DNA from 4 places in the Shewanella sp. DAU305 genome. Region 3 is predicted to be linked to each of the others. Evidence: predicted binding sites of a transcription regulator. Region 3 holds the regulator's gene; each other region holds the start of a gene.
The links. Region 3 encodes sigma-54, which starts transcription at its own class of promoters, with help from an activator protein. Its sites were predicted from a motif close to GTTGGCACGNNNNTNGNNT; they were not measured.

Region 1: the regulator sigma-54 is predicted to act here: its motif matches at 2,418-2,436, upstream of OX890_RS16070 (BON domain-containing protein).
Region 2: the regulator sigma-54 is predicted to act here: its motif matches at 4,160-4,178, upstream of OX890_RS15955 (DUF3192 domain-containing protein).
Region 4: the regulator sigma-54 is predicted to act here: its motif matches at 2,654-2,672, upstream of OX890_RS20310 (TorF family putative porin).

The regions. Positions count from the first base shown of each region.
Region 1 covers NZ_CP113808.1:3,809,547-3,817,400, forward strand. Annotated here, with positions in the region: gene OX890_RS16060 (sigma-54 interaction domain-containing protein) at 63-1,433, opposite strand; gene OX890_RS16065 (glutamyl-tRNA reductase) at 1,683-2,138, shown strand; gene OX890_RS16070 (BON domain-containing protein) at 2,472-3,026, shown strand; gene OX890_RS16075 (DUF3224 domain-containing protein) at 3,380-3,802, opposite strand; gene OX890_RS16080 (hypothetical protein) at 3,957-4,742, opposite strand; gene OX890_RS16085 (polysaccharide deacetylase family protein) at 4,957-6,084, opposite strand; gene OX890_RS16090 (TonB-dependent receptor) at 6,442-7,854, shown strand, end outside.
Region 2 covers NZ_CP113808.1:3,769,397-3,777,250, reverse strand. Annotated here, with positions in the region: gene OX890_RS15985 (alkyl/aryl-sulfatase) at 1-40, opposite strand, end outside; gene OX890_RS15980 (LysR family transcriptional regulator) at 164-1,105, shown strand; gene queF (NADPH-dependent 7-cyano-7-deazaguanine reductase QueF) at 1,199-2,056, opposite strand; gene syd (SecY-interacting protein) at 2,116-2,766, shown strand; gene OX890_RS15965 (Zn-ribbon-containing protein) at 2,914-3,687, opposite strand; gene OX890_RS15960 (hypothetical protein) at 3,687-4,070, opposite strand; gene OX890_RS15955 (DUF3192 domain-containing protein) at 4,235-4,642, shown strand; gene OX890_RS15950 (DUF2789 domain-containing protein) at 4,653-4,886, opposite strand; gene OX890_RS15945 (GNAT family N-acetyltransferase) at 5,036-5,683, shown strand; gene OX890_RS15940 (DUF962 domain-containing protein) at 5,667-5,972, shown strand; gene OX890_RS15935 (DUF3301 domain-containing protein) at 7,694-7,854, opposite strand, start outside.
Region 3 covers NZ_CP113808.1:1,248,714-1,256,567, forward strand. Annotated here, with positions in the region: gene OX890_RS05440 (OmpA family protein) at 1-414, shown strand, start outside; gene OX890_RS05445 (molybdate ABC transporter substrate-binding protein) at 676-1,512, shown strand; gene mgtE (magnesium transporter) at 1,631-2,995, opposite strand; gene OX890_RS05455 (HPr family phosphocarrier protein) at 3,336-3,611, opposite strand; gene rapZ (RNase adapter RapZ) at 3,598-4,452, opposite strand; gene ptsN (PTS IIA-like nitrogen regulatory protein PtsN) at 4,449-4,892, opposite strand; gene hpf (ribosome hibernation promoting factor) at 4,895-5,182, opposite strand; gene OX890_RS05475 (RNA polymerase factor sigma-54) at 5,211-6,689, opposite strand; gene lptB (LPS export ABC transporter ATP-binding protein) at 6,797-7,528, opposite strand; gene lptA (lipopolysaccharide transport periplasmic protein LptA) at 7,525-7,854, opposite strand, start outside.
Region 4 covers NZ_CP113808.1:4,772,971-4,780,824, forward strand. Annotated here, with positions in the region: gene OX890_RS20285 (hypothetical protein) at 1-135, shown strand, start outside; gene OX890_RS20290 (DUF4240 domain-containing protein) at 149-658, opposite strand; gene OX890_RS20295 (hypothetical protein) at 786-1,166, shown strand; gene OX890_RS20300 (response regulator) at 1,250-2,047, shown strand; gene OX890_RS20305 (HU family DNA-binding protein) at 2,207-2,479, shown strand; gene OX890_RS20310 (TorF family putative porin) at 2,770-3,462, shown strand; gene rimK (30S ribosomal protein S6--L-glutamate ligase) at 3,549-4,454, opposite strand; gene OX890_RS20320 (putative bifunctional diguanylate cyclase/phosphodiesterase) at 4,616-6,349, opposite strand; gene OX890_RS20325 (response regulator) at 6,359-6,793, opposite strand; gene OX890_RS20330 (CHASE domain-containing sensor histidine kinase) at 6,790-7,854, opposite strand, start outside.

The DNA.
Region 1 (7,854 bases), 2.4 Mb from region 3:
GCAGGATAAAGCTCAATGAGATATTAAATTCACTCACATCTACGGCTTTTGAGCGCAAAAAACTATTCCACCGTCGATTCACCCGCTTCGACTTGCTGCTCGTACTTGCTGAGCTTGTTGTAGAGAGTTTTCACGCTGATCCCCAGTTGCTCGGCAGTATCGGTTTTATTGCCTTGAGTGGTTTCTAATGCTTGATAAATGGCGATTTTTTCTAAGTCATCTAAACGCATGCCCTGCGGGATAACGACTTGGTCATCGCCAGAAGCGCCCATTTCACTTGCCTGTGGCAACTGTAAATGGCTGGGTAAAATCTCTTGGTCTGCCAGAATATAGGCTCGCTCAATGGCATGCTTTAATTCACGCACATTACCCGACCAAGGGTACGCAGCGATCATCTGCGCACTGTCATCAGCGAGGCTTTTATTCTGCTTTTCTGCCACGTTACGATAGGCAAGAAAATGCTGCGCCAACCCAAGAATATCATCGCCACGTTCCCTTAATGGCGGAACGCGGATAGGGAACTGGGCCAAACGGAAATATAAATCCTCGCGAAATTGCCCAGCCTCGATTGCCGCGATGGGATCACGATTGGTTGCCGCTACAATCCGCACATTGGCGAGTTGCACTTTGGCACCGCCAACGGGGCGATATTCACTATTTTCAAGCACTCTGAGTAACTTCACTTGATGCTCAATTGGCATTTCGGTGACTTCATCGAGAAATAAGGTTCCGCCTTCTGCCTGCTCAAATACGCCTTTGTGATCGCGATGAGCGCCAGTGAACGCGCCTTTTACATGGCCAAACAACTCACTATCGACCAATTCAGGGCTTAAGGCGCCGCAGTTAATCGCGATAAAAGGCTCGTTCAGCCTAGGGCTGGCAAGATGTATGGTATTGGCGACCAGCTCTTTCCCCGCCCCGCTCTCACCAATGATCAGCACATTACTGTCGGTCGCAGAGACGCGGCGAATCGTGCGATACAGCTTATGCATCGCAGCAGAGGAACCGACAAGTAAACCATATTGGTCTAGCTCGCTGGAAAAAGGCCGAGGCCGAATTGGGGATGACACTAGATACTGGGCAAAATCGGCGAAAATATCGCTGATTAACGTCATGTCGTAGGGTTTACGAAAATGATAACCGGCAAAATGCGACATTAACTGATCAAGATTGGGGTTCGGCTGGCCGTCGGAGAGAAAAATAAACTCAATATTAGACAGAGCTACATTATCCAGTAGCCCGAGATAATCCTCACGGCTAAGGCTGGACAGCTCAATGATGGCAACATCGACGTGATTCGCCTCAAGCTGTTCTATCCAAGGCAAATCATCGACACTGCGTAGCTTATTAAAGTCGGCAGCGCCGGCGAGTTCTAAGATGGCTTGTTCGGCGTTTACATCCTGCAGGTGATAAAAAAGTGTCAATCGAGCCATGCTATCCCACTCCCTGTGTATGAAGGGCTACTGTATGTCAGTCGTGAAATTTTAACAACAGCAGCGGTAATAGTTGCCGATATTCTAAGAAGATGGCGTAATGAACCGAGAATATCAGTCTAAAAATCAGCCTGTTAACATATCATTAAAAACGAGAACAGAATATGCATGGTAGCTGAACGAAACTCAATTAGTTGACCCAAGCAGTTAAACAAGGCTATGTCGAACACTGGCATTAGGAGGCCCATAATGAAGTCTAATGTTGTGCAACATCAGACTGATATCCGCGCCGATATCATGTTGATCGATGAAATGATAACGCTCAATCAAGAAGGACTCACATTTTACAACCAGGCGATGACGTACGTCGAAGACTATAACCTTAAGCGTATTTTTTCGACCAAAGCGAATATCCACCAGCGAATGTTGAGGCGATTTGAGCAGCTGCGCCCTTTGTCTAGCGAGCCGCTTCATGGCCTGAGTCATACGATACCTGCCACTTACACTCAAGCGACAAAGTTGCTGCATCAGTGCCATATATCGCAGGCGATGGCCGCACTTGTCGTTATAGAGCAGCAAGTGTTAACCCAGATGAAGCAAGCAGTAAGGCAAGCACATCAGCCACAACTTGCCAATCAGCTCGCAGAAGGCGCCGCTTGGCTGCAAATCAGTTGCGATGGTATGAGTTCGCTCAATCCTGGGTAATCCTTTGCACCTGTTTACATCAGTTTGCATTAGTGCGCATCAGTATGAGCCTCTTTACCTGGCGATATCCAGCTTTAACGCTCCGTTTGCTACTCCACACACTATTTCGCACACACTTTACCGCACACAGTCGTGCGGTTTTTTATGCTTTAAAGATGACTTCGCTTGCCAGAAAAAATTACATTTTGTCGGTAAAAAAGACCGACTTAAGCAAAATAACCCTTTCATTAAAACATCAGAAATAGCAATAAAACACCTTCAAATCAGTCACTTAACAATGTTGGCACGATTCACGCAATATCTAACATCGAGAAAACAACGGAGGATATGATTATGAAAACCACAACAGCATCAGTACTAGCGACCTTACTTGTCGGCTCAATCAGTTTAAATGTCGCAGCAGCTCAAGATTGGAAGGACGGGGCTAAGGATGCGTGGATCGATGGTAAAGCTGAAACCACTTTACTGCTCAATACCAATCTCAATTCCTTTGACATTATAACGGATGTCAAAGAGGGAAACGTGACGTTAACGGGTAAAGTGGAAAGCAGTGTCGATAAAGCCCTTGCCACTGAACTGATCAAAAGTTTAGACGGCGTAAAAGATGTCGATAATCAACTCATTGTGATGAATGAGAAAGAAGGCACCAGTGAAGTTGTCGCGACTTTGACCGATTCTAAAGTGGCCACAGTCGTCAAAACCCGCTTACTGTTTTCAACCGATGTTTCCGGCACTCAGATTAATGTGGATGTCGCTAATGGTATCGTCACCTTAAAAGGTGAAGTTGCTAGCGATGCCGAACGTCAGTTAGCGCTGAAAATTGCCGAGAATACCGACGATGTGAAAAAAGTTGTCGATAAAATCAAAGTCGTTAAAAAAGCCTCTTAACGCTAGCTAAAGCTGCACTTTCTGAAACTAGCTTTAAAAAGTAGCGCTTTAACAGTCAGAGTTAAGTACAAGGCGTTAATCTTGCCTCAACTTTTGAACTCGATTGATAAGAAAAAATAATAACAAAAAACCAGCCTAGGCTGGTTTTTTTATGTCCATTATGTCACTCAATCAAGCAAGGTTTTCTAGGACAAATAGATAAAACTAGGTTGAGAAAGCGAAATAGGAACATTGAACGACATCAGGCTAATGCTGGAAGCGATAGTACCTTAAGCGATAACACCTTAAGCAATAGTGCCTGAAACTATATTTTCAGAAACAATCATGCCTAAAAAATCATGCCTGAAGTCGCGTTAAAATGCAGGCTCAGCGCTGGCTTCAAAGCCAAACTGGAACTCATAAAAATGCTGACCATTTTCGATACTGATGGCCATAGTGCCCGTTAAGCCCTGCAACTCGCCCGCGCCGGAATGGGGAACCACTTCTAAGATCAAACGGTTTTGTCCATCGGTCATAATGCCAAAATGTTGCAGCACGAAACTACCCTGTTTACCACACACCTTGCCAACCACTTGCTCAATCGCCACATAGCCAGCCGAGCCTTTGACTGACGTCATTGCACTGAGCATTTCCCCTTGGCTACGGCCCTCAAGCTCGCCATAAAAGGTTTTATCTAAACCCATACGACCTAACGTCACGCCGCCCACACCCGTAGCATAGGTGCTATCTGGGGTGAGCTTAACATCAAATTTCCCAGTGATTTTGCTAACTTGCATGACACTCTCCTTGTCAAAACATTATGCCAAGTCTATCTACCCGAGAAAACTTGCCGCTGCGGCAAGCATCACACACGGAACGAAAAATAACTTAGCACAAGCCTGCACAGATCCATAATGCATTTACTCACGACCCGTTGCGCACGACTACTCACTACTGATTTATGTTAATGATGCCAGTTTCGCTGACTGTCACCTCTAAGGTTTTGACGATTTCAGGGCTTTCAGACATAGGTTGATCAGGCGCTCTATCGCGATAAGTCACGGCAATTTTGAACGGAGCTTCGAAGGGATAAACAGGTTCAATACTGTCCACCTCGATGCGATCGCCCAGCATAACGCTGCCTAAATGCTTCAAGTTATTGTGTTCAAAATCGAGGCTAAACAAGCCAAGATACCAAAATGCCCCCGAACCTTGAGTCGTCACAATAAACGGTGCCACAAAGGGCATAGTCTGCATTTTAGGATCATCTTGAATTGGCGCGTTACTCTGGGTATCAGGCTCTAAAGCGGGATCGAAATTTAACGGCGTAATACGTAAATAATCCAGTAATACTCGGCCTTTTACCTCGCCATCTTGATAATCGCCCATCGCAAATTCCGTTTGCTTGATCTTAATAAAATGGGTCAAGGCAACCGATTTACCGCCCTCTGGTAGGGTAATTTCAAACGGGTTAGCGGTATTTAAGCTAAAGAGTTTAAGCATCACTTCCGACGCATTCGCCACCGGCTTAACCTCAAGCGGTGTCACCACTTCAACCTCATTGGCCTGTGCCTGCGTTTTCTCCTGCGCCATGGCCTCGTCGTATTGCATGACCTTACCATCTTCCATCACCATATAAATATCATCATTGGTCATGTTGAAACGGTAAATACCTGCGGCGAGTATGGCTAATATCACTAAGGTGCCCGCTAAGGTTAACTTTACAAACGTACTCATTTTCTCTCCCCAATCGCGCGCTTTGTGCGCTGCTTTTCTAACACTGATCAACTTCAAATCAATGTCGGAGCAGTATTACAGATACTGAGTTAAAGCGGAGTGGGTAAAGTGTAAAAAAGTGACGCTATTTTGAAATTTGTCAGGCTAAGTTCAGCAACATGTCCTTTACTCGGTGAATATTATGGGCCGAGTAAATACTCAGCCCAACACTTAGCTACTTCTCGTTTTTCCACAAGGCTGGAGTTTGACTCGGTTGCCAATTACTTTGGGAGAAATGGGCTTGCACTAAGGAATAGATTTTATCTTGATACGAGACAAAATCAGGCTGCTGATAATCATGCTGATCCTGCCAAGCAGGGGCATAGTTATCTAGCGTGTCGAAACGGTATCCTTGGCGCTGCGCCTCTTCCACGAAGCGTTTAATTTTAGGCAAATTGATGGTCGCACCTTGACCACGGTGCGCATTCTCAAACAGGAAGTCGTGGGTCAAGATCACCACTTTACCGTCGTGCAAACCATCGCTGCAGTCTAAGTTTTGCGTGCGACTGTTGAGAGGGTTCATTGTGGTGCCCGCACAGGTGTTGATCACTTGATTGATTTTATCCACCAGCTCAACCCCATCGGCCATAGATTCAGCAGGAAAAGCCACGCCCCAATCCTCTGGCCCCCAATCAAAGTCCCAACCAAATATTTTATAATCACTCTCGGCGAGCATATTTTGAATTTGCACCGCAACTTGCGAACTGTTGGTAGAGGTTTCGGCGGTACAAGCAAAAGCAGGGTCCCAAGGCGGCACAGTATCAGAGGTGGCACACAAGCCGTCGCCTTTGAGTTTACTGCTCACGCGCCAGCCATTGGTATAGGGCAAACGCGCCAACTTAGTCATCTTGTTGTTAGGATAACTGGCGGCATTAGGGATAAGCTCAACCACTTTGGCGGTGTTCGTCACAAAGTAGGTAAAGTCGGTGGCCGCATCTTGATAGGATTTCACCGGCCATAGACCCACTTGATTGCAATAAACCGCCCCCGATTGCACGCCATCGGTGCAGTTATGCAGCATATGATCGTAACTGTGGTTCGCCAGAATATGACCATCGTCTAATAAACGTTGCAGGGCGACAGCCGCTAACGCTTCGTTTTCATCCCCTTCGCCATACATATGAAATGCATTGATAAAGAAGGTCGCCTTGATATTGGCATCCTTTAGCGCATCCAATACCCCTAAAGTCGCGTCAATTGGACCATCATCAAAGGTGAGGTAAATGGTTTTATCGCTGGCGTGGGCAAGACTTACGCTCGCTAAACAGAGTCCAACTGCGGCGGCTATCGATTTCAGTTTCATGATCTCATCCTATAGATAATGTTTGAGGCTAATGATTAAAAAGCAATGAGTTAACGCCCATGCATCTCAATTCGCACACAGTCTCGCACTCATTCGCTCGGCTTATCTATAGTGAGTAATCTAGCCAGCGTTAGTTATACCATCCTAGCAACAAGCCATACTTTTCTACGCTAAGTCGTTAAATCGTTAAATCGTTAAATCGTCCATCAGCATTCAAGTTGAAATCACCGCCGCCCTCGCGTTAAACACAATAGAAAAATACCAATCCTAGTGTGAAAAGTACCGCATCAACAATTCGATAACAGGTAAGTTAACTGGAGAAAAAACAACACTAAAGCACTACAGGGACGCTATAACATGTCAGAAGGTCAACTATTTAAGAGCTCTTTGCTCGCATTGTGTATCGCTAACGTCTTATTCGGGATGAGCTCAACCGCAGTCGCGGCGGAGCAACAAGAGGCAACGGCAGAAAATATGGAGGTGATCCAAGTCCGCGGCATACGTCGCTCGATTGAAGCCTCGATGAATACCAAACGCTTCGCCGACTCCACGGTCGATGCCATCACCTCGGAAGACATAGGTAAGTTTCCCGATAAAAACATCGGTGATGCACTGCAGCGAATTTCAGGAGTCACAGTCGATAGGCAATACGGCGAAGTAAGCGGTGTCACTATTCGCGGTACTGCGCCAGAGCAGAGCCGTATTTTGCTGAACGGTCAAACCGTTGCTAGCACCTCTTGGTATGATCTTGGCCCCGCCACTCGTACCTTCAATATGGAATTATTGTCGGCCGAGCAAGTTAGTGCGGTTGAAGTGCACAAAACCCCGACCGCGAGACTTGAAGAAGGTGCGCTGGGCGGTACTGTTGATCTCAAAACCCGCAAGCCCTTAGATCTCGATGCCCACACCTATCAAGTGGCTGGCGAGCTGAGCCAAAGCAGTCTTTACGATGAAACGGACCCCAGTGGTTCTTTCCTCGGAAGCTGGAAAAATGACGACGAAAAGTTTGGTATTTTAGGCGCCTATTCAGTAGAAAAAATTACCAGTGGCCGCCAAGTGCTGGAATCACTCAGCGGTTATTATGAATACTTCGCTGCCGATCCCGCGCAAAATCAAGAATCTACCGTTGGCGCTTGGGGCATAGGCTCGCAGGCCTTTAGAGCCGAACGTGAACGGACCAGCGCCCAAGTCACACTGCAATTTGCACCAACTGACAATACCGAGTTCACCTTAGATTACTTTAATTTTGAACTCGATATCCCCCACGTAAACCATAACTTCTTAACCGTTGGCGCGCGCGGTTCAGGCTCCACCAACGTAGTGAACAACGCCCAAGGCGGCACAGCATCGGCAACGATTCTACCGGCGTATGCGTCGATTATTTATAACCCTGTGGTACGCCACGCGGTCAATATGAAGTCTGACGTACTCAACTTAACCGGAAAATACGTCGGGGACAGTTTTACGGTGAGTGGCGTCATTGGCCAATCGACCTCAGATGGTGGCACCCAAGGCGGCTCATCTTCTTGGTGGATCCCCGCGACGGACCAAGGGGGCAAAATTGGCGATCCCGCCTTCCCTAACGGTCAAGGCAGTGTCGATGGCGGCTTTAGTTACGATGCCACCGGTCCCTACCAAGTGGTGCTGACGAGTTTAGATGCCAACGATGCCAGCCAATTCAAGCACGCCCAAGAGGCGAACTACGAAACCACAGTGCAAGATCATAAAGTGACCTACGCACAGTCCGATTTCGAATATCAACTCGACCAT
Region 2 (7,854 bases), 2.5 Mb from region 3:
ACGTTGCGATAATACTCAATGTCATCAAAGATTTTTGCATAATTTTACCTACAGATAGGAGGGATAGTGTCGTTGATGGTTTGAGTATAGACAGCTTGTGTATTTAGATAACTCGCGTTAGCTTGGGTTGTAATATTCATATTGTGAATGAGTGGTTTCCTTTATGCCGACACAAAAGCCGTTAGATTTAAACTTATTGCGGGTGTTCATGGTGGTTTACCGTACTCGTTCATTCACCCAAGCGGCTGATGAACTGGATTTAACTCAGTCTTCAGTCAGTAATGCGATCAGCCGATTCAGGGTATGGGTCGGGGAGTCATTGTTTAATCGGGTTGGGCGAGGAATTGAGCCGACAGCGGTAGCGCGGGAAATGTACCGTAAGTTTGAGCAGCCGATGGCAGATATTGAAACCGTATTGCTAGGGTTTGAGCATTTTGACCCAAAGTGTAGCCAGCGGCGCTTTTATGTGTATGCCAATGAGTCGGTTATCGAAGCGCTACAAACCGGTGTGCAGGCGTTATTGCAGAATGCGGACATTGAAGTAATTTTCCGTGAATCACCACCTCAGGAGGCTGATTTATATCGCGATATCTTGCTTGAGCGGGTTGCGGTGGCGATAGACATTAAACCCGCGCAGCAAAGTTTGCTCTCGAGCAAGTTACTCTTCACTGAAACCTTAGTGTGTATCGTCAGTCGGCAGCATCCTCGGATTCAAGGCGCCATCACCCATGAGCAGTATTTTGAGGAGAAACATGTTTTTTTGAATATGCGGCGTTTTAATCTTACTGCGGGGGATTTGTTTACCGAAGGCGTGTTGCCAAGGCGCAGGATGTATAGTGAGCAGTCATCTTTATTGAGTATGTTTGCTACCGTAGGCAAAAGTGAGGCGATAGGTATAGCGCCTTTGCGGTACGCCAGTCAGTACGCCGAGATGTTCGGCATCCAAATTTTACCTATGCCACTGAAAACAAGACCCATTGATTTGTATATGGTGTGGAGCAGTAAATACACCCAAAACCCGAGTCATCAATGGCTGCGAAACTTATTGCTCGATGCCAGTGCGAGCACTGTCAATGAAAAAGCTCTGAATCTTGCTAGCAGCTAGGCTAGTGATTCAGAGCTTAGTGTCGGTATGTAACCTTGGTTTTGTCTCAGTGCTAAACGTTAGTTCGAAATTTGCTAGTCGAATGGGCGTTAATTACTGCCTTGCGAGTCTGTGGTTTTCACCAGGTTGCTCGAAGTCACTGCGATACGGGTTGATATCTAAACCACCGCGGCGCGTATAGCGGGCGTAAACGGTCAATTTAGTGCAATGACAGAAACGCTTCAAATCGACAAAAATCCGCTCGACACATTGCTCGTGGAACTCGTTATGTTGGCGGAAAGAAATCAAATAGCGCAGCAGTTTCTCGCGATCGATTTTAGGCCCTTGATAACGGATCATTACGCTGCCCCAGTCGGGTTGCGAAGTGATCAAACAGTTGGATTTCAGCAGGTTTGAATTAAGCGTTTCCGCGACCGTTTGCTTATCGTCCGTGCTGTTTTCCAAGTAATCAGGATTAAAACTATAGTCGCTGACTTCAATATCGAGATCGTCAATACACGTGCCTGGTAACTCGATAATACGCTGAATGCCAAAGCTTTTTGGTTCGATGATTTTAACGCTAATATCACCTTGAGCACATTGACTTAAGTCTGCTACTAAGGTCTTTTGCAGAGAATCTATGCTATCGAACTTGGTTTGATTAAAGCTATTGAGATACAGTTTGAACGATTTCGACTCAATCAGGTTCAGGCTTTCATAGCTTAAATGAAATTCAGCTATGGCCACCATAGGCTTACCTTTAGCATTTAACCAAGACAGCTCATAACCCGTCCAGATATCGGCACCATGAAACGGTAACGTCCCAGTGAGTGCAATAGCATTACGGTTTAGTGAGCGTGGAACCCCTTGCAGCAGCGACGCATCATACTCGGCTTGATAGTCTGTGGCTTTACCTAAAGTCAGGCCAACAAGCGCTTGCGCATCACTATAGGGATCGTGATTCTGTGTCATCAATACTGTTTCCATGTCAAAATAGGCGCACATTATACCTGAAATTGGATTGTGCTTAAGTGTCTTGTCTGCCTGCACTCGATAAATTTTTGCAAAACTATCATCAAGCTTACCTAACGAGTTTAGGTGAACTACCGCGTTATTACCCACAGGGTGAGCCTTCTGTGTGTATTCAAGGCGAATTTCATGCTGATCTTGATCAAGCCGTTTCTTGGCAGCCGGTTAAACGGGAAGTCGAAGGCAGTTTTGCCAATGTTGAGCATGCGCTTGAGTTGACTTTATGGCCAGAAATCAATCATTTTTACGGTCAGTATTTTTCTGCACCGTTATTGTTCGACTCAGAATGGGGCACGGGTGAGTTACTGCAAGTGTGGAATGAGGATGATTTTACCTGCCTGCAGCAAAACCTGATTGGTCATCTGATGATGAAGAAAAAGCTCAAGCAGCCACCGACGTGGTTTATCGGTTTGTTAGATGAGGGCGATAAAATGCTCACCATCAACAACAGTGATGGCAGCGTGTGGATTGAAATCCCTGGTGAAGTGCAATCAGAGCAATTGGCCTCGAGTTTGACTGCGTTTATCGAAGCAATATCGCCACGGATAGCACCGCCCGTTAAACATGAAGAACTGCCGATGCCCGCATTAGAACATCCGGGGATTTTTGCCAGCTTTAAACGTATGTGGCAAAACCTCTTCGGTAAACGCTAGTTGGCGGGAGCTTGACGCTATCTTGCGGCGAGCTCTCAGCCTTCTACCACGTTTAGCCAGAGTGTGAACGCTACTGAGTATGAGCGTGAACGCTCAACCTAAGCATGGCTTATCTTAGGTTGAGGTCTTTGGCGGGATAAAATGATGTTACTGATGATCCCAAGACAGATTCGATACTATGCGGCAAGGCTCGCAGCGAAAGTGGAACATATCCAATAAAGGTTCATCGAGTTTCCAATCATGACTGCCACAACGTGGACAAGGCCGCGCTTTTTCTGAGGCTAAATCTTGACCACCTACGCGGTATAAGTAGTAATAGGTCGGGATTTTAGTGAGATATTCGATACGGCCGCGTAAATCCCAACCTCTGCGAAATAAATCACTGTCTGGACTCGATAATTCCTCAAGTGCGGCAAATTCTGCTTTGGTGGCCGCCGCCATTTGTAACTCGTCACAGGCTTGCCATTCGCTCTGCCAACGGATAATGCGTTTGTGATCGCCATTAAAGGTTGCTGGGAGTCGATATAAAGGAATGGGCAATAGATTATCGCCGCTGCGCAGGGGCGAGCACATGTGTACAAAGCTGGTATACAGCAGTTGCCAGTTGGGTGTGTCGGTATTGCTGACCTCAGAATTAATGTCCTGACCGATAAACTTTTCCCGCGGCGCGAGTAGCTTAGCGTCGGTTAACTCTGCTAAGGCTTTTTTGACCCAAGGGCTGTGATATTTATGCGCTAAACTGCTTTTCTCTGGCATCAGTAAACGCACTCTAAACTCACCGTCATTAAAGGCGACCGCAAATTCTCGCCCTAAGATTTGGCCATTAGCTCGATAGGCTTCGAGGAGCTGATTAATGGCTTTTTCGGCGGCAGAGATAGTGGTGTCGGCGAAGCATTCGAAGCGCAGTTCAGTGACAAACATTAAGCGGTTTTTCCTTGGTTTTCTAATAAGTTGATGCGTTGTTTAAGTTCAAGCAGTTCGTTTTTTAATTGCATTATTTCTGCTTTTTGCTGCTCAGAATGACGTTCAAAATGCGTCTGTTGTATCTGCAGACGCTCGGCAAGCAGTGCAAGCGTCAAGGTATCGTTAGTTGCGGGAACGTCAGTTGTAGGGCTGATAGTTTGCAACTCAGCTAAACGCTCGCGATCCGCCTTAGGCATAGATTTAAATTGCTGTAAGCCCTGGATCAATATAGGTAAAGGTAGGCTACTACCTAAACGGGTTTTAATTAAGGCAAGGCTCGGTACTTTACCGCAGGCTTCGAGCGAACGCGCAGCCGCTAATACTTGGTCAAGTGGACTCATAATTAGCAAAATTCCTTAATTTGTTGAATGATTTAAACTAATCTCAAAAGGTCGTGTAAGTTTTTTCATTTAAAAACAGTGTGTTGTCATTTGGCATCTATTTTGCTTCTTCTCCTGCCTAAATCGCTTTTTTAAGCAAAAATAATAATCACACAGGATGTCACATGATTAACCATAAATTGAATAACAAACTTATCGCCATCACTTTTTTAGGGCTCGCAAGCTTAGGTCTTAGCGGCTGTGTGGTCAATGTCGGTGATGGCGAATCGGGTTGGGATAGCAGCGAATCTTGGGAAAAAGTGCAGGATAAAAACCGTACTAACTTAACCAAACTGAGTTTAGGGATGCCCAAAGACCAAGTGATGATCTTAATGGGCACCGCTGATTTTAGTGAAGCCTACATTCAACAAAGTACTCAACAAGGTGAATCGAATAAAGAAGTCTTAGTGTTGTTTTATCGTACCCAGCGCAATAATGGCGATGGAAAAACCACCAAGGACGAATGCACACCTATCGTGCTGAGCAACAATGCCTTAGTGGGTTGGGGTGAAACGGCTTACAGTAAAATTTAACCCGTGAGTTTTATAGCTTACGTAGCTGAGTATCGAGTTGCTCAATGGGCTCAGTCCAGAGGGCATCAGCTTCTAGGCCTTCGATGATAAAGCTCTTTTGAGCTGGGGTCCAAAAGGGCGCTTGGCTTAGATGGATGTGATGGTCGATATCATGGGTTGCAATAAATTGCGCTATGGCTTCATCGCTACTGTCTAAACCGAGTTGCTCGAATAAGTGGCTTAGGTCTACTGGAGTTGTATCCATCATTGTTTCCTTTTCAGTATAGTGCCTTCGTTTAGAGTAAGCGCCTGATTGAAAAATGCAATCTATGATTAAAATTTGCACTTTTCCGTTTCCTTGGTAAATTAATTGTTACTCATAAAAAGTGTGAGCTAAGTCAAGGAATACTAATAATGGACAATGAAACCTTGGAAGACTGCCGTGCAGTCTATTTGACAGCGGAAGACTTACGCATTGCCGCCTCTATCCTCTATAACGCTTACCATGATGACCCTTTTTTTGTCGATTCACTTTTTACCTCAGATAAAGCCGCTTACGAGCAAAAACTGCGCGCCGCGATCCGCGAAGAACTCAATACGTTATGGCAACAAAAACAAGCACTCATAGGTTTGTTCGACCATGAAAGATTGGTTGGTTTAGCCTGTGTGGTAACGCAAGAAGTGCCTTTGGGAGAAGGGCGTTACTGGCATTGGCGCTTAAAGATGTTGTTAGGTACGGGCTGGCAATCGACCCAAGCGTTGATGAAAAAAGAGTCCAGTATTGTCGAACTCTTACCCAGTAAGCACTGCGGTATTTTGCAGTTTATCGCCCTTGCACCGAACGAGCAGCATAAAGGACTCGGACATAAGTTAGTGCAAGCGGTAGTGAGTTGGTGTGATGAACAGCCGGATTTGGATGGTATTGGCGTGTTTGCCGCCCAGGAGAGCCATCTGCAGTTATTTACCCAGCATGATTTTGTCTCTTTAGGCGAGCTCAATATCGGCAGTGTCCATGGCCAGTTGTTATTCTATTCGGTTCAACAAGATGACTCACTCTTATAAACGGTTCGCCGATTTCTATCCTTTCTATTTATCCCAACACCAGCACCCGACTTGCCGGCAATTACACTTTGTTGGCAGTTGCTTAGTCCTGCTGCTGATTGGCATTGCCTTGGTTTCACAAGCCTGGTGGCTATGTTGGTTTATTCCGGTCGTTGGCTACGGTTTTGCGTGGGTGGGACACTTAGTATTCGAGAAGAATCGACCCGCGACATTTCAGTATCCCTTTTACAGTTTGATGGCTGATTGGGTGATGTTTGCTCAGATGATCAGCGGCTTTTTTAAGCGTTAAAAAAGCCGTCCGAGTGAGATGCCCATGCCCGTGTGAGAGATCGCTTACAAACGCTGTAGGACATAATGTTTTCTTTTTGATTGTTTTTTGTCCTGTTGCGTTTAATTTTAAACAGAATCATTTACTTATGTTTATTTAGTTTATGTTTGACCGTAATTTATTTTGTAGTCCGTTCTTTGAGCCGAACAAAAAAGTCATGGTTAACGTAGAATTCACTCATGGCCAAAGCAAATGGATAGCAAGGAAAGCGAAACAGGCCAAAGGGACGCAAGAAGCAACGAATTAAGATTTCAAGGTTGAAATCGCTGACGGTAGGAAAACTGTCATTCGCCTAGGATAGGCTAAGGAAAAGCAGGATTGCTTTTCAAGGATGATTAGAGACAGTGAGTCGTATCGTCAGGATGATGAATTTCAGGAAGAATACAGGACACGCTTAAGGATTAAGCATGAACTCGAGACAGGATGTGTCGAGACAAGGATAAAGTATAAGGGTGAACAGCTTGTACTACTCTATGGAAGACAAATTTTTGCAGGATGCAATAGGAAAAAGTCATAGGAAGTGACAGGCTCTGTAAAATGGATTTACAGGTCAAAGGACTGAGTGTTATCTCACGCAAGTTTGATACACAGGGACGAAAAGGGATTACAGGGACGACGCAGGACGCAAGCAGACGCATGGATGGTGCAGGGAGCACAAATCGAGCAGGACGGCTTACAAAGGATAAATGGGGCGCACTTTAGTTGCGCCCTTTTCTTTGGTTCATTTTCAGCATTAATCTTGCTTTGCCAAGCTATAACGCTATTCACATTGACTTTATCTTAACTCTGCTTAAAGACTTATCATCGTAAAGCATGTTTACCAGTCTTACTTCTCTTACTTCTCTTATTGCTTAATAATTTTTTTCTGGTTATGCGCCGAATGCTTGTCGAACTTTGAGCAATAGCGGTTTATGCATAAGTCCTCAGGGGAGACATCTAGCGTTTTGCTTACTTTTGATTCGAATTGCCATCCTCCGTGTAAGAGATCTCTTACAAGTATGTAAGTAATTTGTAGGTCAAAAGGGTGGTTATGTCTTGGGGTTGGTTATTATTTATATTTATATCAGTTAGTTAGTCTATTTTTTTATCAGTTAAACTCACTATTTTCGTTAACATTTTAAATAATCCGCAATGAGTACTTTCGTTGGTTGGCGTAGAATTCATCTTGTAGAAGGAATTACGGGCAACAGGATGTTGGCGATCAGGATGATCGAACAGTGACTAAGGAATGTGACTTAAGGAATGATAGGGATATAGGCCTTTCAGGATGAAAGAGAGCCAATACCAAGGAAGGGTGACTATCAAGGATTGATAGACCCATTGCATAGGATGGCAATGGCACATGGAGTGCAATTGAATGGATGCAATACCCGTTTCATGGATGATGATGGAACCGCTCAGGAAAGAGCAAGCTTGGGACTGGATGACCAAGAGATAGGGAAGTACATGAGTACAGGGACCTCAAGGATTGAGCAGGGATGAAGCAGGACGCAGATTGACGCATGGATGGTGCAGGGAGCACAAAAATAGCAGGATAGCTTAACAGAGAATAGGAGGGCGTGGCTTTAGGGCCGCGCCCTTTCTTTTTTATTTTTACAGCGAGTTATTTTGCAGCACCAGAGGATGACTGATTATTCTCTATTCTGGCGAACAGCTTATTTGGGCATCATAGTCGATAAAACTTAATGACACTTGCCTGAGCTACAGCCGCTTTGCGTACCACAACCGCCATATTTCCCCTGCGCTGTCGGCGCTTCTTGCCATTCGGGCTCTGGGAAGATAGGCCATTCTATTTTTTGAATTTTCTTACCTTGCATCCAAATATGGCCACTGTACTGGTTAA
Region 3 (7,854 bases):
GAGACCAAATTACGCCAACAACTCGCCTCAACGGGCGTGAGTGTGACCCGTAGTGGCGATAACATCATTTTGAACATGCCTAATGAAGTCACCTTCGGCGTAGATCAAACCGAGTTAAGCGACGGCGCTAAACGCGTGCTGAACTCTGTGGCGGTTGTGGCCAAGGAATACAGCAAAACGCAGCTTAACGTATTAGGTTATACCGATAGCAGTGGCTCAGACTCTTACAATTTACGTCTGTCACAAGTGCGTGCGGGTGAAGTGGGTAATTACTTGATGAGCAAAGGCGTCGCCTCTGCCCGTGTAAAATCAAAAGGCATGGGTGAAGCGAGTCCTATCGCATCAAATGCTAATGCCAATGGCCGCGCACAAAACCGCCGTGTTGAGATTGTATTAACGCCGACGGGTCAATAGACATTAAGCATTCTAGTTTTACAAAAGTCGCCTGAGGGCGACTTTTTTGTTTCTGTGTTACGTATATTTAGCGATAAGTGCCCCGCAGATTTTAGCTAGACAATTTGTCCTCTCTAATCTGTGTTTTGGGTGATCTGCACCACAATCACATCACAGCGGTTTGCTTCGGGATGAGTTCAGCTTGATCCCTTTATCGATTTCACGTTCTGTATGGGGATAAGTCACAAGAATGACTTTTAGCGCCCAGAGGAGAATATGACTATGATAAGCAAACACGTGTTAGTTGCCTTGAGTTTTAGCCCTGTCATCATGGGGGCTGCTGTACAAGGAATGCCGATGAAAGCCGAAGTGACCACAGGAGCTGCGCCGATAGAGCTGCGCGCCGCAGGCAGTTTAAAGACTGCGATGAAAGATATTATTGCCGCTTATCAAGCCGAGTCGCAAACGAGTGTTGCGGCACAATATGCGCCATCAGGTTTATTGTTAAAACGCATTCAAGAGGGTGAAAAAGTCGATATTTTTGCCTCGGCGAATATGAAACATCCGCAGGCGTTAGTGGATGCGGGTCAGGGGAAAGCGGTGCAAATGTTTGCCCGTAATCAACTCTGCGCGGTTGCTCAGGATAATGTTCAGGTGACGAGTGCAACGCTACTCGATACCATGTTAGATCCTAAGGTCAAAGTTGGCACCTCAACCCCGAAAGCTGATCCGGCGGGTGATTATGCCTGGGCTGTTTTTGCTAAGGCCGAAGCGGTAAAACCCAATGCGAAAGCCGCGTTAGAGACCAAGGCATTGCAACTGACGGGCGGCCCTGAGAGTGCTAAACCACCTAAAGATCGCAATCCTTATGGCTGGGTAATGGAAAACAAGCAAGCAGATATCTTTTTAACCTATTGCACCAATGCTGTGCTGGCTAAACAAGAAGTGCCGAGTCTCCAAATCATCGACTTACCGCAGGAACTCGCCGTGGGGGCCGACTATGGTTTATTGGTTTTGCAGGGCGCCAATGCTGCCGCAATGCCGTTAGCTTCGTTTATTCTATCGGCAAAAGGCCAAGCTATACTGAGCAGTTATGGTTTTCAACCTCCAGCAAAATAGCATTCTTTAGCTTTTTTGCGAGATAAAAACGGCACCCTTTCGGTGCCGTTTTTGTTATAAACTCAAATTGTTAAAGCGTTAAAGCGTTAAAGCTTTAAAGCGTTAAAACATTAGTGCGTTAGTGCATCAGATAGAGCGTCGCTAATCCGAGGAAGGCGAATAGGCCAACCACATCAGTGACAGTGGTGAGCACCATGCCGCCAGCGAGGGCGGGATCGATTTTAAGGCGTTTTAAAATCAATGGAATACTCGCACCTGCAAGCCCAGCAACTGTCATGTTGATCAGCATAGCGCTGCCAATTAATCCCGCCAGTGCCATATCATCCTTCCACAGCAACACGGCAATAAACACCAAAATCGACCACATTAAGCCATTGAGAAAACCAATCGATAATTCTTTACCAATAAGCCAACGGGCGTTGCTTTGGCCTATGTGGCCTAAGGCAATACCGCGGATCACGAGTGCTAAGGTTTGATTACCGGCCACACCGCCCATGCTAGGGACAATTGTCATCAAGATGGCGATGGTAGCAAATTGCTCGATAGTGCCTTCAAACATATTACTGACCGAGGAGGCGAGTAGCGCGGCGAACAAGTTAATAGTGAGCCAGAGTGAGCGACGTAGGGTACTTTTTAGCACTGGGCCGAAAGTATCCTCGTCATCGTCCATCCCCGCCATCCCCATCATGGAATGTTCGGCATCTTCGCGGATAACATCGACCACGTCATCGATTGTTATTCGTCCTAGCAGCTTGCCATCGCTATCAACAACGGGAGCAGATACCCAGTCATTGCGTTCGAATTTCTGCGCCACTTCACTGTCGGACATGCTCACAGGAATACTTTGGATATCGGGGTCCATGATGTTGCGAATTGTGGTGCTTGGCGCGCAAGTTAGTAGATCTGCCAGCCTGACACCGCCGAGCACTTTGTCCTGTTTATCGACGACATATAAGGTATCTGTGGTGTCTGGCAGGTTGCCCCTTTGGCGAAGATAGCGCAGCACCACATCGATATTTACATCGGGTCTTAAGGTGACGGTATCTGTGTTCATCAAGCTGCCGGCGGTCTCATCGGGATAGGATAAGGCCTGTTCTACCCGCTGGCGGTTTTGTTCTGTCATAGACTGCAGCACTTGCTTGTAAACGGCATCGGGAAGACTACGTAGGATATAGGCCAGATCATCGGTGTCCATGCTCGCCGTCGCTTTCGCAACCCGCTCAGGACTCATGCTGCGGATCAGCGGATCTTTGAGTTCCTCGCTTAACTCGTCGAGTATGTCGCCTATTTGTTCTTGATCGATAAGCTGCCACAGCACTTGTCTGGCGCTGGGTGGTGAGGATTCTAAGATCAGCGCGATATCTGAGGCGGCCATTTTTTGCAGCATGTTACGCACGTGCACAAACATTCCACTGCTAAGCGCTTGGTTTAACTGGTCGAGACTATGTCCGGTGTGATCGTTTTCTGAATTATCTACGGGCATTTGTTCTCCATAGTTGTCCGCCACTGTGCGGCAAATTGGTTCGAGAGTGCGCTGCTTGGCGCAGGGCTGAGACTTAGCGGTGACTTCGCGATAGCTATGCTTCAGTCACAGATAGAGCGCTCTGGCATAGGTCATGCGTTTTACGCATAGATTAAGGCGGCTAAAACTAAGGTGAGTCAGCGGTAATGCTCGCTAGTGTAATCGCCTATGGTTCGTGCCGTCGAGCGACAAATGTGTCGCCAAGCTTTTGAAACGAGATGTGAACTGCACAAATAAGCAGTGCTAAATGTGAGGTGTACTAATCTGAGTGTCTGTGTGGAACGCTGAGTATGAAATGAAACTAACAGGCTTCGTCAAACTTAGCATCGATCAAGGCACAAATGGCATCCAGAGCGGGCTCAGCATCTGGACCTTCGGCGATAAGCTTAATGGTTTTACCCATGCCAGTCTCAAGCATCAATAAGCCAAGCACGCTGGCGGCCGATGCCTGTTTATCGCCTTGTATCAAGGTGATAGTCGCATCAAACTCGGATGCCAGTACCACCAACTTAGTGGCGGCACGGGCATGTAATCCCAGTTTGTTACAGATGGTGATCTGACGTTCAAGCTTTGGCATTATTGAGCTCTCGATGACGGGCATAAACTTTATGTTTACCGTTACTAAAGCGTTTAGCCAATTGCTCTGCGACGTAAACCGATCTGTGTTGCCCACCCGTGCAGCCAATCGCCACAGTTAAATAACTGCGATTGTTGCGCTCGAGATGTGGCAGCCAAGTTTCCAGTAAATTTTCGATTTGCCAGATGAACTTATTCACGAGTGGTTGACGATTTAAGAACTCAGCCACGGGCTCATCTAAGCCTGTCAATGGACGCAGCGCCAGTTCCCAGTGTGGGTTAGGCAGAAAGCGTACATCAAACATAAAGTCGGCTTCGGTTGGCATACCGTGCTTAAAGCCAAAGGACTCGAAGTTAATCACTAACTCTTTATCGACGCTGCCGAGCAGAATTTGTCTCACTTGATCGCTTAAATCATAGATATTCAGATTCGACGTATCTATGTAGTGATCGACCAGTTTTGACATAGGCTCGAGCAGTTTCCCTTCCAGCTTTATCGCTTCTTGCAAAGAGACTTGGCTCTTCGACAAAGGATGCAAACGGCGGGTCTCGCTGTAACGCTTAAGCAGAATTTTATCGCTGGAATTGAGGAAGAAGCTGGTTAACTCAGTATCAGGAGGCAGGCTCGCTAGTTGCTTCACTAAGACTTTATCCTGCTCAGGCAAGTTACGCACGTCGACACTGATGGCGACGAGATCGTTACTGCCTTTGAGTTGCTCAAGCAAAGTGCCGATTAAGGGCAAGGGAAGGTTATCGACACAATAATAGCCGAGATCTTCGAGTACCCTTAGGGCGACAGATTTGCCTGAGCCTGAGCGGCCCGACACTATGACCAGTTTCATCCAGTGATTACCTGATAGAGTTCCGTTTCATCATGCGTCTTGCGTAATTGCTTTAATATTTGCTTGTCGCTCAGCTTTTCGGCCATGCAAGACAAGGTACTTAAGTGCTGCTGACATTGGTCTGCAGGCACCAGTAGTGCAAATAAAATATCAACAGGTTGCTTATCGATAGCATCGAATGCTATCGGCTCTTCACACTTAATGAGTATGGCAATGGGCTGATCTATATCGGCTAGTCGACCATGTGGAATGGCGATGCCGTTACCTATACCTGTGCTCCCCATCTTTTCGCGCGCCACTAGGCTTTCGAATATCTCTTGAGATGAGAGGGTCGGGTACTGGGCAGCGACTAAGTCGCTGATGAGTTCCAGTACCTTTTTCTTGCTGCCCGGAGTGGCGCAGGTAGTGCACTCCGGCCGCAGTATGGTACAAAGTTCCATTATTAGTGTTTTGTTAACTTCTCTTTGTGTTTAATAACCTGACGATCAAGCTTGTCAATCAGGGCGTCTATAGCGGCATACATGTCAGCATGCTCTGAAGTAGCAAAAACTTCACCACCGATAAGATTTATTCTCGCTTCGGCAATCTGTTGCATTTTCTCGACATTGAGCACAACGTGCACATTATTGATCTGTTCGAAATGGCGTTCAAGTTTTGAAAACTTTTCTTCTACATATGCACGTAACGATTCGGTAATTTCGACATGGTGTCCACTCAGGTTTATTTGCATAGAAACGTCCTCCGATATCCACTGTAGGTTATAAACTTTTACGCTGATTAGAAGGCGGAATGAGCATAGCCTCTCGGTACTTCGCAATGGTTCTGCGGGCTACGTTGATCCCTTGTTCTGCCAGAAGTTGTGCCATCTTACTGTCGCTCAATGGTTTTTTCTGGTTTTCCGCTGCAACCAGTTTCTTAATGAAGGCTCTGATTGCTGTGGATGAGCACTCCCCACCATCGTCAGTACCGACGTGGCTAGAGAAGAAGTATTTTAGTTCAAAAAGTCCCTTAGGGGTATGCATGTATTTCTGTGTCGTCACCCGTGAGATGGTCGACTCATGCATTTCTACCGCTTCGGCAATATCGTTCAGCACCATAGGTTTCATGGCTTCTTCACCGTATTCAAAGAAACCTTGCTGATATTGGACGATACAGTTCGCAACTTTAAGTAAAGTGTCGTTACGGCTTTCTAGGCTTTTGATAAACCATTTAGCCTCTTGCAGATGACCACGAATAAATTGGCTATCGGCTTGGCTTTTAGTGCTGCGCGCCATCGAGGCATAATGTTGGTTTACATTGATTTTTGGCATGCAGTCAGGATTAAGCTCGACCACCCAGCGGCCATTTTTTTTCGACACTGACACATCCGGGATGACGTATTCGTCATCGTTGGGCGTAATCAATAAACCTGGGCGGGGATTGAGGGTTTGGATAAGCGCTATGCCGTCCCTTAATTCATCCTCTTTTAATTTAGTCTTACGCATCAACAACCTAAAGTCGCGGGCGGCGATCAGATCTAAATGATCTTTGATCAGCATGCGGGCGTTTTCTAGGTTGGGCGTGTCAGCGGCGAAATGCGACAGTTGGATCAACAGGCATTCACTTAAATCGCGGGCGGCAACACCAATGGGATCAAAATGTTGAATGCGCTTGAGTACGGCTTCGACTTCGTCGAGCTCGACCTCCGAATTGCCCATGGCTTCGAGGATTTCGTCAGTGCTTTGGGTGAGATAGCCTTGATCGTCGATGGCATCAATAATGGCGGTGGCAATGGCTAAATCGGTTTCAGAAAACGGCGTGAGGTTTTTTTGCCATTCTAAGTGTTCATACAAGCCTTCAATGGTCTCACCTTGGAAGGGCATATCGTCTTCACGACTGCCGCCGGGGCCAGAATTGGGAGAGGCGGTGAACACTTCATCCCATGTGGTGTCCATGGGGAGTTCGTCGGGCATGGACTCTTTCGTGAGCGACTCTGCCGTATCTATGGTGGAGCTGTCTTTTTCTGGCGGCAGGGTGCTTGATTCACTGAAATCCGTATCGGATAGCGTTTGGTTTACAGGGTCTTTAGTGGCGTCGAATTGATCCTCTTCCAGCTCGAGAAGGGGATTAGAATCTAAGGCTTGCTGGATCTCTTGCTGCAGTTCTAATGACGACAGTTGCAACAGACGTATGGCCTGTTGTAATTGTGGCGTCATGGTTAACTGTTGACCCAGTTTGAGCTGGAGTGACGCTTTCATGTTACCGCTGATCCCTACGTTATTATTGTTGGATGAGGTCGCTTGTTATCATCTTGAGTGGAGTCCAATGGTGGCATAAATTACCTGCATTGGCTCCGGTTGATTAACTATAGCCTGAATTGTTCACCTAAGTACACAGCCCTAACTTGCTGATTGTCTAAGATCTCTGCGGGTGTTCCTTCGGCAATCAAGTTTCCGTGACTCACGATATAGGCATGTTCACACACATCTAATGTCTCACGGACATTGTGGTCTGTGATCAACACGCCAAGGCCACGACTTTTGAGCTGTTCGATAATCTTTTTAATGTCGATAACCGAAATCGGATCGACACCAGCAAAGGGTTCATCGAGCAAAATGAACTTAGGATTTGCTGCTAACGCCCGCGCAATTTCGACACGGCGACGTTCACCGCCCGACAATGACATGCCTTGGCTGTCACGGATGTGGGTGATGTGGAACTCTTCAAGCAGATGTTCTAGCTCTTCTTCCCTTTGCTCTTTTTTTAATTCTTTACGCGTTTGCAGCACGGCCATGATGTTGTCATGGACGGTCAGTTTACGGAAGATACTGGCTTCCTGCGGCAAGTAACCTATACCTTTGCGGGCACGCAGGTGCATAGGATCTGCGGTTAAATCATCATCGTCGATAAAGATGTGGCCTTTATCGCTCTTAACCAGACCGACGACCATGTAAAAGGTGGTAGTTTTACCCGCGCCGTTCGGGCCGAGTAGGCCAACGACCTGACCGGTTTTTACCGTCAGACTAACGTCTTTAACCACTTGGCGACTCTTGTAACTCTTCGCCAGATTTTGTGCTCTTAGGGTGATTTGGGTCATTTAGAGTCCTGCTTTTTCACAGGTTTTTCTGCTGGCGCGTCTGGTTTGGCATCATCTTGATAGCTTTCTGGCTGAATGATAGTGATCACGCGATCGTCGCCACTGCCGGTACTCTCGGCAATCAATTTTTGCTGGATGATGTTGTAGCGGATTAAATTACCCGTCACTTGGCTGCCCGCTTGATCTAACGAGGCTAAACCTTTAAGTGTCAGGGTGCGGCTCGCCATATCGTAACGAATTTCTTTCGCGCTCGCCGAGGCTGGACGGCCATCGTCTAACACTTGGCTGTACGTCGCAGGGTTGCCAGTGGCCACTAAAATTTTGCT
Region 4 (7,854 bases), 1.5 Mb from region 3:
ACCCAAATGACTGAGCAGCTTAAGCAAGATTTTACTCAGCAATTAACCCTGCAAGAACATGAGTTTATGAATGACATCTGCCCTAAATACGGCATGACCTTCGATGTCACAACCAATGCCTGCTTACGCTCATAAGCGATTGCCAAGATTAAAATGGAAAACGAGCGCTGAGCTCAGGGTATTGTTGCTTTAAATCCTTGGGCTTAGTGCTAAATTTTTTCCCCACGGGCGTCGCCTTGCCCGATGGCATAAAGGGCAGCTCATCACCGGTTCTATCTTCGTATAATTGCCCAGCAATAAGATCGTATTCATCCACAAAGGGATAAGCATAGGCATCTCGCTCAGGCCAAGCGGCTAAACGCGCTAAAGTGTCAGGCTGATTGACTACACCATCGTAGATTTCTTTGCCGAGTGAAATCAAAAAACACCTAAATTCGGCAAAAGCATATTCAGAATCACAGCCAGTAATAATGTAAGCCGCACCCCACACCGACCACAAATAGCTCCGGCGCATCTGCTGACCAAAGATTTTATCGAAGGCTTTTAACTCTTCATTACTCAGTTCGGCGAGTTTCTGCTTCAGTGCTTGAGTCAAAGACTCCTGTGATTGCGCCGCTTCCGTTCGCGTGACTAAACCCCAAAACTCAACTTCTGTCATAAACTTCACCTATTAGAGCCTTTCACAAAAAGGCATATTCTACACGATATTAAGGTTATGCTGGACTCGGATTAGGGCATTTCCTACACTTGCTCATCTTCTTCGCTACCTGTCTACACATACATCTATGCCTAAACGTCTTATGCTACTGATCTCTTTATATTGCCTCTTCAGCATTGCCGCACTTTTACGGGCTGTGACAACGCAATCCTTTGATGTATTTACCCTGGGCGTACTCCCCGTGCTCGTTGGCATAATGATGCGCACGCCGTGGTCGAGCTTAGTATTGAAGATTTATATCGGCATGCAAACCTTAGGATTTTCCGCCCTAGGCATTACAGCGATTATTGCCTATCGTATAACCCCTGAAGATGTAAAAGTGATTGTTTCTGGCCACAATATTCCTATGTTGCCGCTGACGATAAGCATTATTATCATTTTACTCCTGCAATATTGGATCGCATTTTCTAAGGTCACGAGTCATTATTTGACCCGTCAAACGCAGTAATGGACATTTGTTGCTAAGCTGTTACTAATAGCGTAGTTTAGCGACCCAATAAAATACTTGCGAATCTTAACTTGAAGTAGACTATGAGCCATTTATCGCCCAGTGAACTATCCATTCTTTTGGTAGAACCTTCAGATATCCAGCGTCGAATAATTATTCAGCGCTTGCAACAAGAAGGTATTCTCAGCATTCAAACCGCAGAAAATATCGAAGCGGCTAAAGATATTATTGCTCGCCACAAACCCGATCTTATCGCCAGCGCCATGCATTTTGATGATGGCACCGCCATTGATCTTTTGGGTTACCTAAGGGCTAACGCGGACTGCAAAGATATTCAATTTATGCTGGTCTCGAGTGAGTGTCGCCGTGAGCAACTTGAGATATTCCGCCAATCGGGTGTGGTCGCTATCCTGCCTAAGCCCTTCAGTGCCGACCATTTAGCCACAGCCTTAAATGCCACTATCGATCTGCTCAGCCACGATGAACTCGACCTCAGTAACTTCGATGTGCAAGATGTGCGCGTATTAGTGGTCGATGATAGCCGTATGGCAAGAAATGTCATTAAACGCACTATCGGTAACTTAGGGATGAAACTGATTACCGAGGCCGAAGATGGTGCACAGGCCATAGCGTTGATGAAAAACAATATGTTCGACTTAGTCATCACTGACTACAATATGCCCAGCGTAGATGGTCTTGCGCTGACTCAATATATTCGCAGCGAAAGCCAGCAATCGCACATTCCCATCTTAATGGTATCTTCCGAAGCCAACGATACCCACCTCAGCAATGTGTCCCAAGCGGGGGTGAATGCCTTATGCGACAAGCCCTTTGAACCCAAATTGGTTAAAAAATTACTCTATCAACTGTTAGAAGAATAAAATCAGAATAAAACTTAAGTCACGAACTGAGCAAATATTCTGCGCTTTACCGAACATCCTTCGGCACCTTAGACGCAAAAGGCTTTCCAAGCGCTAAACCTTATGGCATGTTAGGCACGCTTATTTCAAATAAATCTACGGAAAGAAGAGACAATAAAAATGAACAAAACTGAACTTATCGCCAAAATTGCAGAAAATGCCGATCTAACGAAAGTAGAAGCCGCACGCGCATTGAAGTCTTTTGAAGCAGCCATTACCGAATCAATGAAAAATGGTGACAAAATCTCCATCGTAGGCTTCGGTTCGTTTGAAACTGCAACTCGTGCAGCTCGCACCGGCCGTAACCCACAAACGGGTAAAGAAATTCAAATCGCTGAAGCGACTGTGCCTAAGTTTAAAGCGGGTAAAACCCTACGCGACAGCGTAAACTAAGCTAGAAAATTCAAAACAACGCCTCCATTGTGAGGCGTTTTTTTTGCCCTATCCCAGTGAAACGCTGAATGTTTTTTGCACAACAAGAGTGCGCCTCTGCCCCATAAACTGGCAAATAAAAACATTTTATTAACACTTGATATTCTAATATCTTGTTTTACATAGAATTGTAATAGTGGCATGTGATTAGCAAATCCCTTCTTAGAAAAAAACCAAGATGCACTAATGACCACTGCTTACTTAAGTGTGCCACTGGTGAATCGATAAATAAGTCAATCGAGGGGATGAGCATGAAGAAATCACTGTACAGCGTTTTGGCCTTATCGACGGGAATGTTACTGGCTGGCAATGCCTTTGCAGCCGTATCAGGCAACATTGGTGGTACCTCTAATTACCTATGGCGCGGCGCGACCCAAACTAACGATGCAGTCGCAATCCAAGGTGGAATTGACTACAGCCATGATTCTGGCTTCTATGCTGGCACTTGGGCATCGAATGTAGATTTTGGTGACGATACGAGCTACGAGCTGGATCTCTACGCGGGTTATGGCGGCAGTATTACCGAAGACATCAGCTACGACTTTGGCTACCTCTACTACGCCTATCCAGACGCTCCTGGCAGCATTGATTTTGGTGAACTCCATGCTGCAGTGACTTGGAAGTGGCTTGAACTGGGTTACTCCCATGTCATCAATGCCGGTGACGATGTCGCCGCCGATCCGTTAGATAATAAAGATCTTAGCTATCTTGCCGCGACTGTCTCTGTGCCTCTCACTGAAAAACTCAGCTTATCAGTACACTATGGCTACTCAAGCGGTGATGTTGTGCAATCTTGGTTTGGCGAAGATAACTACGCCGACTATAACGTCACACTCAGCGCAGATACCAGCATGGGCACAGTGTCATTTATGGTTTCTGATACCGACCTCACCGATGATGATGCCAAACTGGTACTCGGCTATTCCTACAGCTTTGATCTCTAAGGTCTAACATTTAGGGCCTAACATCTAAGCCCTAAGCATAAAAAACGCCACCTTAAACGGTGGCGTTGTTTTAGCACAATCAACCATTAGGCAATGATGGGTCTGTTGGTTTTACGGGCAGCGACCATTTTCTCGATATATTCAACAATGGGCTCAGTCACCGAAATCCCAGTGGTTTGTTCAATCCCTTCAATGCCTGGCGCCGAATTAACCTCAAGGATCAAAGGGCCACGGTTAGAGCGTAAAATATCCACCCCAGCGACCACCAATCCCATCGCTTTCACCGCCGCAATCGCCATTTTACGTTCCACTGCAGTGATTTTAACCACCTCACCACAGCCACCCAAATGCAGATTGGAGCGAAAATCACCCTCAGGTCCTTGGCGCTTCATAGAGGCGATGACCTTGTCACCGACAACAAAACAACGAATATCACTGCCATTGGATTCTTTAATGTATTCCTGCACTAAGATATTCGCTTTCAGCCCCAAGAATGCTTCTATCACGCTCTCAGCAGCCGTTTTCGTCTCGGCTAATACCACGCCAATCCCTTGAGTACCTTCGAGTAACTTAATGACTAACGGAGCGCCACCCACCATATTGATGAGATCGGGGATATCATTCGGCTTATTGGCAAAGCCTGTCACTGGCATGCCAATCCCTTTACGGGAGAGCAATTGCAGCGCCCGCAATTTGTCCCGAGAACGCGCAATAGAGATTGAATCATTCGCCGCATACACGCCCATCATTTCGAACTGACGTACAACGGCACAACCATAGAAAGTCACGCTGGCATGAATACGCGGAATGATGGCATCAAAGCCAACTAATTCAGTGCCTTCGTAATGAATGCTAGGCTTAATGGAATTAATATTCATGTAGCAGTTCAGTGTATTGATCACAACCGCTTCATGTCCGCGGCTTTGACAAGCCTCCACTAAACGTTGTGTCGAATACAACTGGGGGAATTGGGATAAAATACCTATTTTCATTGCTGAGTGACCAACTTAAGCATGAGTGAATAAACCGTTCTGCGGCAATAAAAGCACAGCGACAGAAAAAGGGGCTGATATTTGTCTATTGCTCAGTGTAAAGCAAGAAAATATTCCTCACCAGACGAAATCACTATGCTATTGAAATAGTTCGAGACCTCTCACACTGGGAGCTGAGTTTGGGTTAGTAGTGGCAGAATATACTTGGCCTCAAACGCCGCGGCATCTAAGGGGCGCGAGAATAAATACCCTTGTAAAACAGTGCAATGGCGAGCAGTACAAAACTCTGCTTGCTCAAACGTTTCAACACCCTCCGCCACAGAAATAACATTAAACCCATAGGCAAAGTTGAGTAAAGCGGCGAGCAATCGGGTGTCTTTTTCATCCTTATCGTAGGAAGCGACAAAGCTTTTATCGATTTTTAGCACGCTGATCGGAAACAGTTTGATGTGTTCTAATGACGAAAAACCCGTCCCGAAGTCATCGAGGGCAAAACGCACCCCTAATCCGGCGATTCTATCGAGCACTTTGGCATGTTCATGGGGATCTTCAATAAGGCAATTTTCTGTAATTTCAAGCTCTAATGCTCCAGCTGGCAGGCCTGTCTTCGTCAGTGTATGCACGATTTTATCAAACAGGTTCTCATTTCCGATTTGAGATGCAGAGAGGTTAACCGCGATAGTGAATTCTTGGCCTAGGGGCTGTAATTGGGTTAACCAAACCTGTGCCTGGGTGCAGGCTTGTTCAAGCACCCAATCATCAATGTCATCCATTAATCCAATTTCTTCGGCTATGGGCAAAAATTGATCTGGAGCGATAATACCATCCACTGGGTGCTGCCATCGGATAAGGGCTTCCATCCCCACCAGCTGATGGGTTTTCGCATTAACCTGTGCTTGATAGTGAACCTTAAACTCATTTCTTTTTAAGGCCATACGTAAACTTGACTCGATATGATTACGGTAGCGCACCTCTTTATCTAAGGCTTCGGAATAAAACTGGATCTGGTTTCGGCCCATCTTTTTAGCACGATACATGGCGATATCGGCACATTTCATCAGCTCAGAACTGTTCGAAGCCGCTTCATTATAAAAAGCCACACCGATACTGGCACCGATAAGCACATCGTTATCACCGAGACAAAATTCATCCTCAAAGACTTTGAGCAGTCGATTGGCCACTATCATGGGGAAATATTTATAATCGTTATCTGTCACCAGTACGACAAATTCGTCACCGCCTAAACGGGCAATAATGTCACCATCTCGCAGCACTTCACTTAATCGAGCCGCCACTTTGATTAACAGCATATCACCCGTTTGGTGGCCTAAGGTGTCGTTAATCGCTTTGAAATCATCGAGATCCAGTAAGATGACCGCCAAATAATCGTGACAGCGTTTCGCCCTTGCGATCGCTCGATTAAGACACAGTTCAAAACCATAGCGATTAACCAACTTAGTGAGCGAGTCGTGTTCGGCCAGCTCTTTTAATTTTTGATGGCTATTACGTAACGCCAATGCCATTGAAGATCTTTGTTTCGCGTAGCGAATCGCGCGGGTTAAGATCCGCGAGTTAACCTCATCCTTAAGCAGAAAATCCTGCGCACCTAATTCAATGCAGCGCTGGGCCAGTTTTTCATCTTCATAGCGACTCAGCATCACGACCACTGTCTGATCTTGCGTCATGGCATTGAGCTTAATCAACACTTCTAACCCATTGGCATCGGGCAATAAATAATCCAATAGAATGCCGTCGAAATGACGTTCTAAGGCAAGATTCAAACCATCAAATGCACAATTGGCTTCGATCACATTAAACGTCAACTTCGACTGCCTAAGTGCTCGGATAATTGCCGTTCTATCGACTTCATCATCATCGATCAGTAGTAAATCCATATACTCACCTTATGCGGATGGGAGCTCGACTATTCGCCAGTAACCTTCAAGCATGTTAAAAATATTGTTAAAACCGTCTTTTATGTCAGTTTTAACCATGTAACCAGCCACATGATGGCTATAGGCTTTCATTCTATCTTCATCGGTACTCGACGTCGTGAGCATAAAAACGACAGATGATGAAAGTGAAGGATCTGAACGTATCCGCTCAAGAAACTCAAAGCCATTCATTCTTGGCATATTAAGGTCGAGCAAAATAAGATACGGGCCTTTAATCGTGTCTAAGCTGGTGAGAATTGCTAGTGCCTCAATGCCATCCCGCGCTCGCACTAAGGGATTGAGTAACCTAAGTTGTCTCATCGCCCGCTGCACGGCCATGTAATCCACATCATCGTCATCAACTAATAAAATAGTGACCTGTTGATATTGATCTGCTGCTCTCATAGAAGCTCCTTTTTCACTATTTGCTTAGGCCAAGTAAAGTAAAAACAACAGCCTCTGCCCTGCGATTTGAGTTGAATATTCCCACCTAAACTTTCAACTGTTTTCTTCACAAGTGATAACCCTAAACCACTGCCCTCTACTTCATCCCTAGGTTTAAGTGTTTGAAACATTTCGAAGACTTTATTCTGATAGGCACTTGAGATACCAGGGCCATCGTCTATCACACTGAATAGATAATGTTTATCCGCGGCCTCACATAAGACAGTGATCACACCTGTGCCTAAGTCATGGTGTTTAATGGCATTGCTGATTAAATTTCGTATCACCAATTCCAACAGTGCGCGTACAGTATGGAAATTTGGAAACTCCCCTTTTAGAACTAATTCAAACCCCTGTGGCGGCGCGACGAGCGCAAACATGTCTTCAGCCAGTTGCCGACTGTTGACCTCGGTGGTTTCAGTATCGACACGGCCAATGCGGGAAAACATCAATAGCCCATCGAGCAATAACACCATGCGATGAATACGACTTTGGATCAGCCCGAGATATTTCTGCACGTTTTCATTGGTGTTATCGGATAAATCCTCTGCTAACCAAGAAGTTAACTGCTCGATACCCCGTAGTGGGGATTTCAAATCATGGGAGGCGATATAGGCAAAGCGGTCGAGTTCTTGATTAATCCGCTCAAGCTCTTGCATGTGTTCTGCACGCTGGACTTCAATGCGCTTACGTTCAGACACATTGTTAATCGTCGCGAGAATGAAAATTCCATTACTGAAATGAATAGGCGTCAGCCCCACCTCTATCGCGAGTCGACTGCCATCTTTACAACAGCCAAATAAGTCATCCCGCATCGACATATTTTTCGCAATCGGCTGCACTAAGTAATTATTCATGTGCTGCTGATGCGCATCCCTCAGCGCGTCTGGTAATAACATATTGATAGAGCGGCCGAGTAACTCGTCTCTGGCATAACCAAATAAGCGTTCGGCATGGGTGTTCACTAACGTAATAACCCCAGCCTTATCGACCATAAATAGTGCGCTTGGGGAGGCTTCAAT